Linked DNA regions of Actinomadura luzonensis. The protein of the gene in region 1 interacts with the protein of each later gene in a pairwise test. Links are inferred from orthologs where the notes say so. Each region holds a gene or a part of one and is shown on either strand. Other genes may lie near its edges. The genes, in order: rlmN and ftsZ.

Region 1 (3,305 bases):
CGCGGCACGATCACCGGACGTCCGGCGGTCGTCGGGTTCGCGCCCGACCGGTTCCCCACCGCCCAGCCGTTCACCGTGGCGGCCTACCTGCGGCACGTCTCGCGCATGCGCGGCGGGGCGCGGTGGGAGCCATGGGCCGAACGGCTGCTCATGGAGCACCTGCTGGAGACGCCGCTGAGCGAGCTGTCGAAGGGCAGCGGGCACAAGGTGGGGCTCGCCCAGGCGCTCATGGCCGACCCGGGGCTGCTCATCATGGACGAGCCCTTCGCCGGGCTGGACGCCGAGACCAGGGCCGCGCTGCCGGAGATCGCCGCGGAGGTGGCCGGCCGGGGCGGCATCGTCGTCGTCAGCGACCACCAGGGCGGCCTGCGCGCGCTGCCGGGCCTCCGCCACCTGGCGGTCGCCGACGGCCGCCTGTACGAGCCGCAGGCGCCGCCGTCCACCGGGAACGAGCTGGTGACCGTCGCCGTCACCCTGCCCGGCGACGAGCTGCCCGGCTTCCTCGCCCGAGTGCGCGAGGAGGGCTACCGGGCCCGCGAGATCGAGGAGAGCACCCGATGACCGCCCTCGCCGTCTTCCGCGTGGCCGCCTACGTGCGCTCGCACCGGGTCTACCAGAGCCTCCTGCTGACCCTCGCCATGCTGGCGATCCTGCACGGCAGCCGGGCCCCGCGCGGCGAGGAGGCCAACGTGCTGGCCACCACCGCCATCCTGATCATCCCCATCCTGGCCTGGGCCGCCCGGAGCCTGCTCGACACCGAGCCCGACCAGCAGCGGGAGATGTCGGCGGTGAGCGTGGGCGGCCGGGGCAGGGAGCTCGCGGCGGGCCTCGTGGCGGCGTTCGCGGCCTGCGCGGTGCTCGCCGCCGTCGGTCTGGCCGCCTCGCTGCTGCTCGGCGTGAGCGCGCGGCCGCCGTCCGGCGTGCTCGCCGCCGGGGTGGCGCTGCACGCCCTCGCGGCGCTCGTCGGCACCGCGCTGGGCGCGCTCACCAGCCGCGCCGTCGTGCCCTCCCCGGCCCTGTCGATCATGGGGCTGGTGTTCGGGTTCCTGCTGATGCTGCTGCTCAGCCTCTCGCCGGCGTACTGGCTGACGGTGCCGCTGGTGGTGTGGATCCGCGCGGCCACCGACGGCGAGCTGCTCGCCCGCTTCCCGGAGCTGGCCGCGATCTCCCTCTTCTGGTGCCTGCTCGCGCTGGCCTGGTACGCCTGGCGGCGCCTCAGGAGCTGATCACTCGGCGGCGGCGAGCTGCCCGCAGGCCCCGTCGATCTCCCGGCCGCGCGTGTCGCGCACGGTCACCGGCACGCCGTGGAACTGCAGCCGCCGCACGAACGCCCGCTCGTCCTCCGGCCGCGAGGCGGTCCACTTGGAGCCGGGCGTCGGGTTGAGCGGGATGAGGTTGACGTGCACCAGCTTGTTCTTGACCAGCTTGCCGAGCAGGTCGGCCCGCCACTCCTGGTCGTTGACGTCCTTGATCAGCGCGTACTCGATGGAGACGCGCCGCTTGGTCCGCGCCGCGTACGCCCACGCGGCCTCCAGCACCTCGGCCACCTTCCACCGGGTGTTGATCGGCACCAGCGTGTCGCGCAGCTCGTCGTCGGGCGCGTGCAGCGACAGCGCCAGCGTCACCGGCAGCCCCTCGTCGGCGAGCTTGCCGATGGCCGGGACCAGGCCGACCGTCGAGACGGTCACGCCGCGCGCCGAGATGCCGAGCCCGTGCGGGGCCGGCTCGACCAGCCGCCGGACCGCGCCGATGACCTGCTTGTAGTTGGCCAGCGGCTCGCCCATGCCCATGAACACGACGTTGCTGACCCGCCCCGGGCCGCCCGGCACCTCGCCGGCCGCCAGCGCCCGCGCGCCCGCCACGACCTGCTCGACGATCTCGGCGGTGGACATGTTGCGGGTCAGGCCCGCCTGGCCGGTGGCGCAGAACGGGCAGTTCATGCCGCAGCCGGCCTGCGAGGACACGCACATCGTGACCCGGTCGGGGTAGCGCATGAGCACCGACTCGACCAGCGCCCCGTCGAACAGCCGCCAGAGCGTCTTGCGCGTCGTGCCGCCGTCGGTGGTCAGCTCCTTGACCGGGGTCAGCAGGGTCGGCAGCAGCGCCGACAGCTTCTCGCGGGCGGCGGCCGGCAGGTCGGTCATCGCCGCGACGTCCGTCGTCAGCCGCTCGAAGTAGTGGCGCGAGAGCTGGTCGGCGCGGAAGGCCTTCTCGCCCAGCTCCGTGACCGCGGCCCGCCGCTCGGGCATCGGCAGGTCGGCCAGGTGCCGGGCGGGCTTGGCCCGTCGCGGCGCGACGAAGGTGAGCTGACCTGGTGGCTGGGACACGTTACTGCCTTTGCTCGGGGTATGGGACCAGGGTAATCAACGTCGGGGGCGGAGGCGGCATTCCTGGTCGGCGTACGGCTCGCATCCTGGTCTCCGCCGGATCTACAGTGCTCACGTATGGCGATTTTTCGGTCGGCGTCCGGCGAGGGTGGCGCCGAGGTGGTTCTCGCCGTCGGCAACCCGTACGGGAGCCGCACGCTCGTCGTCGAGCGGGACGAGGACGCCTCGGTAGCTTACCTGTGCTCGCCCGACGGCACCGTCCACGGCGCCGTCTGGCTGGCCAACCACCGGCCCGCCCCCGCCGTGGTGGACCTCGCGCGGCTCAACTCCGGTCTGCCGCCGCTGATGCCGCGCCCGTACACGCTGGACCCGGCGGGCCGCCGCCCGCTCGGGCAGCTCACCGCGCTGTGGTTCGAGGAGGGCGACGGCGTCGCGATCTACGAGGACGACGACCTGCTGGCGGTCATCCCCGGCTGGGCGGACATGAGCCGCGGCATGCCCGGCTACGCCCGCGACGCGGTGGGCGAGTCGCCGTTCGCCTGGGCGCTGTCGGAGGCGCTGGAAGGGCTCGAACCCCGTATCGCCAATGCCAGGTCGTACTGGCGGTGGCGGCACAGCGAGGGGTCGTGGCCGTCGTTCCAGCAGTTCGTGATGGGGCACCTGGACCGGGTGCTGGGGCCGGCCGGGCGGTACTGGGACGCCAGCGGCGAACGGCTGCCGACGGTCGGCATCACCGAGCGCCCGCCGCACGGCAAGCGGGACTTCGCGGTGCTGTCGACCGTGGGGATGAGCTGCCAACGCATGCCGACGGTCGAGCAGTGGATCGACAAGCCCGGCGCGTACGCCAGGATCGAGCTGGCCGTGGCCACCCGCGAGGACCCGCGGGACGCGGCGCTGCTGCTGGTGTGGCTGGCGCAGTATCCGTGGCACTCGGTGACCTGGCTGGGGCACGGGCACACCGCCAAGTGGTATCACGAG
Region 2 (3,199 bases), on another replicon or contig:
CAAGGTGGCGATCGTGGACGGCCACGGCGTCGTGATCGAGGTGCGGCCCACGGCGCCGCCCCTGCTGCCGGTGCTCAGGGTCGACAACCTGGCGGCCGGCGACCCGGCCACCGTCGCCGCGCTCCAGGTGATCCAGGCCGTCCCGGACGCGATCGCGCCCAAGGTGCGCCAGGTGCGGGCGGGCACGGCGGAGGGCGTGACGCTGGAGCTGTCCGACGGCCGCACGGTCGTATGGGGCGGTCCCGACCGTCCGCAGGAGAAAGGCCGCATTCTGACCGCGCTCCTCAAACGGGAGAAGGCGAACGTCTACGACGTCAGCTCGCCCGACGTGGTCACCCTGAAGTGATCAAGAGTGTCAGGGTCTGGCAACTCCGCGGCAACGGCATCGCCGAGCCTGTGCGAGGTGGGGGTCGCGGCGTGAGAGCCTAAAGTCGGGGATCGGACCTGGGAGTGCCCCGACCAGGCGCGACTTCGGAGCGAATCGGACAGCCCGCGACACGCCGGACGCGCTTGCGGCGCGGTTAGTTGACCCGCCCGGAGCGCAACTCCTACTGTCCGTATCAATCCTCAGGTTGACATAAATCTAAATCTCAACCTGAGGTTGAGAGTTACCCGAACTGACAAAAAGCGGAGACGATCCGCACCGAAATGGCAAGTCAACGAGCGGAAAGGCCCCTCGTCGTGGCAGCACCGCAGAACTACCTCGCGGTCATCAAGGTCGTCGGCATCGGCGGCGGCGGAGTCAACGCCGTCAACCGGATGATCGAGGAGGGACTCAAGGGCGTCGAGTTCATCGCCATCAACACCGACGCCCAGGCGCTGCTGATGAGTGACGCCGACGTGAAACTCGACGTGGGCCGCGAGCTCACGCGCGGACTCGGCGCGGGCGCCAACCCCGACGTCGGCCGCAAGGCCGCCGAGGACCACCGCGAGGAGATCGAGGAGGTCCTCAAGGGGGCCGACATGGTCTTCGTCACGGCGGGCGAGGGCGGCGGCACCGGCACCGGCGGCGCCCCCGTGGTGGCCAACATCGCCAGGTCGCTGGGGGCGCTCACCATCGGCGTCGTCACCCGGCCGTTCAGCTTCGAGGGACGCCGCAGGGCCATGCAGGCCGAGGCGGGCATCGAGACGCTGCGCGACGAGGTCGACACGCTGATCGTCATCCCCAACGACCGGCTGCTGTCGATCTCCGACCGGCAGGTCAGCGTCCTGGACGCCTTCAAGGCGGCCGACCAGGTGCTGCTGTCCGGTGTGCAGGGCATCACCGACCTCATCACCACGCCCGGCCTGATCAACCTGGACTTCGCCGACGTCAAGTCGGTCATGTCCGGCGCGGGCTCGGCGCTCATGGGCATCGGCCACGCCCGCGGCGACGACCGCTCGGTGGCGGCGGCCGAGATGGCGGTCTCCAGCCCGCTGCTGGAGGCCAGCATCGACGGCGCCCACGGCGTCCTGCTGTCCATCGCGGGCGGCTCCGACCTCGGCCTGTTCGAGATCAACGAGGCCGCCCAGCTCGTCTCGATGGCCGCCGCGCCCGACGCCAACATCATCTTCGGCACGGTCATCGACGACGCCCTCGGCGACGAGGTGCGCGTGACGGTGATCGCGGCCGGCTTCGACGACGTGCCGGGACCGGCCGTCAAGGAGCTGCCGCGGCCCGCCGCGCGCGCCGCCGCCACGCCGCCGCCCGCCGCCCCGGTGTCCTCGCCGGCCCGGCCGAGCGTGTCCTCGCCGAGCGTCAAGTCCGAGCCGCCCGTGCTGCGCTCCGAGGGGCGTCCCGAACAGCGGGCGGACTTCCGTCCCGAGCCGCGCGCCGAGGCCCGTCCCGAGCCGCGCCCGGACTTCCGCGCCGAGCCGCGTCCCGAGCCCCGTCCCGAGCTGCGCGCGGAGCCCCGTCCCGAGGCCCGTCCCGAGCCGCGGGCGGAGTTCAGGCCGGAGCCGCGCCCGGAGCCGAGGCCGGAGCCGGTGCGACCGGTGGAGCCGGTGCAGGCGGTGGCCGAGCCGGTCGACGAGGCGCCCGCCGACGAGCCCTCCGGCCCCGTCTCGATCCCGCGGCCCGCGCCCGAGCCCGCCAACCCGCCCACGCCCATCACCTCCCGCATGTCGGAGCCCGCCAAACGTCCCCGGGTGATCTTCGAGGAGCAGGAAGAGGAGCTCGACGTCCCTGACTTCCTCAAGTAGCGCGGACGCCCCACGCCGCTCCCCGGGACCACGGGAGCGGCGCCGTCATGTGCGCGCGGGCGAACAGGGTGCGCCGACGCCGCTATCGAGAGGAAGACTCACGTGAGAAGGGACGAGATCGCGGCCGGTCTCGCCGAGGTCGAGGCGCGCATCGCGGCGGCCTGCCGCGCGGTGGGCCGCGACCGCGGCGAGGTCACGCTGATCGCCGTCACCAAGACCCGCCCCGCCGAGGACGTCAGGATCCTGTCCGGGCTGGGCGTGCGCGACGTCGGCGAGAACCGCGACCAGGAGGCCGCCCCGAAGGCCGCCGAGCTGGCCGGGCTCCCGCTGACCTGGCACTTCGTCGGCCAGCTCCAGACCAACAAGGTCCGCTCGGTGGTCGGCTACGCGGACGTGGTCCACTCCGTCGACCGGCTCCGGCTGGTGGAGGCGATCAGTCGCGAGGCTGTCCGCCAGGGCCGCGACGTCGGCTGCCTCATCCAGGTCGCCCTCGACGAGGACCCGGCCAGGGGCGGCGCGCTCCCGGCCGACGTGCCGGCGCTCGCCGACGAGGTCGCCCTCGCCGAGGGCGTGTGGCTGGGCGGCGTCATGGCGGTCGCGCCGCTCGGCGAGGAGCCGGCCAAGGCGTTCGAACGGCTGCGCGAGGTCGCCACGCGGGTGCAGGAGCAGCATCCCCGCGCCACGATGGTCTCGGCCGGCATGAGCGGCGACCTGGCCGAGGCGATCGCGTACGGGGCGACACACGTGCGCGTCGGTACGGCGTTGCTCGGTCGTCGCAAGCCCTTCGTCAGGTAATGTCCCCTCAAGTGGGTCTTCAGGCCCATGATCAGGTAGAGGTCGAATTCGGCGGAGGGTCCGAGGGGGTTACGGCTACCGCCTCGGCGCCCGGCGCCGGGCCCGAGCGAGGGCGACCATGAGCAGGAGGACGACGTAGCGATGGCCGGCGCGATGCGCAAGATGGCGGTCTACCTCGGTCTCGTGGAGGACGACCGCTACGAGAGGTACGAGACCTACCAGG

What was found.
Region 2: the proteins of rlmN (region 1) and ftsZ interact in binary tests that used the Escherichia coli proteins (3 or more experiments, as listed by UniProt). The link is inferred for Actinomadura luzonensis from one-to-one orthologs.

The regions. Positions count from the first base shown.
Region 1 is NZ_JAKRKC020000003.1:656,678-659,982, forward strand. What follows is about bases 278-3,272. They hold rlmN (dual-specificity RNA methyltransferase RlmN), read right to left. Parts: upstream 2,328-3,272; coding sequence 1,227-2,327; downstream 278-1,226. Other genes in these bases: MF672_RS48050 (ABC transporter ATP-binding protein), read left to right, coding at 278-561; MF672_RS48055 (hypothetical protein), read left to right, coding at 558-1,226; MF672_RS48065 (suppressor of fused domain protein), read left to right, coding at 2,445-3,272. In the rest of the region: more of MF672_RS48050, read left to right, coding at 1-277; more of MF672_RS48065, read left to right, coding at 3,273-3,305.
Region 2 is NZ_JAKRKC020000002.1:3,074,589-3,077,787, forward strand. What follows is about bases 43-2,931. They hold ftsZ (cell division protein FtsZ), read left to right. Parts: upstream 43-681; coding sequence 682-2,181; downstream 2,182-2,931. Other genes in these bases: MF672_RS44650 (cell division protein FtsQ/DivIB), read left to right, coding at 43-346; MF672_RS44660 (YggS family pyridoxal phosphate-dependent enzyme), read left to right, coding at 2,284-2,931. Also shown: more of MF672_RS44650, read left to right, coding at 1-42; more of MF672_RS44660, read left to right, coding at 2,932-2,976; MF672_RS44665 (cell division protein SepF), read left to right, coding at 3,118-3,199. UniProt on the Escherichia coli protein: Essential cell division protein that forms a contractile ring structure (Z ring) at the future cell division site. The regulation of the ring assembly controls the timing and the location of cell division.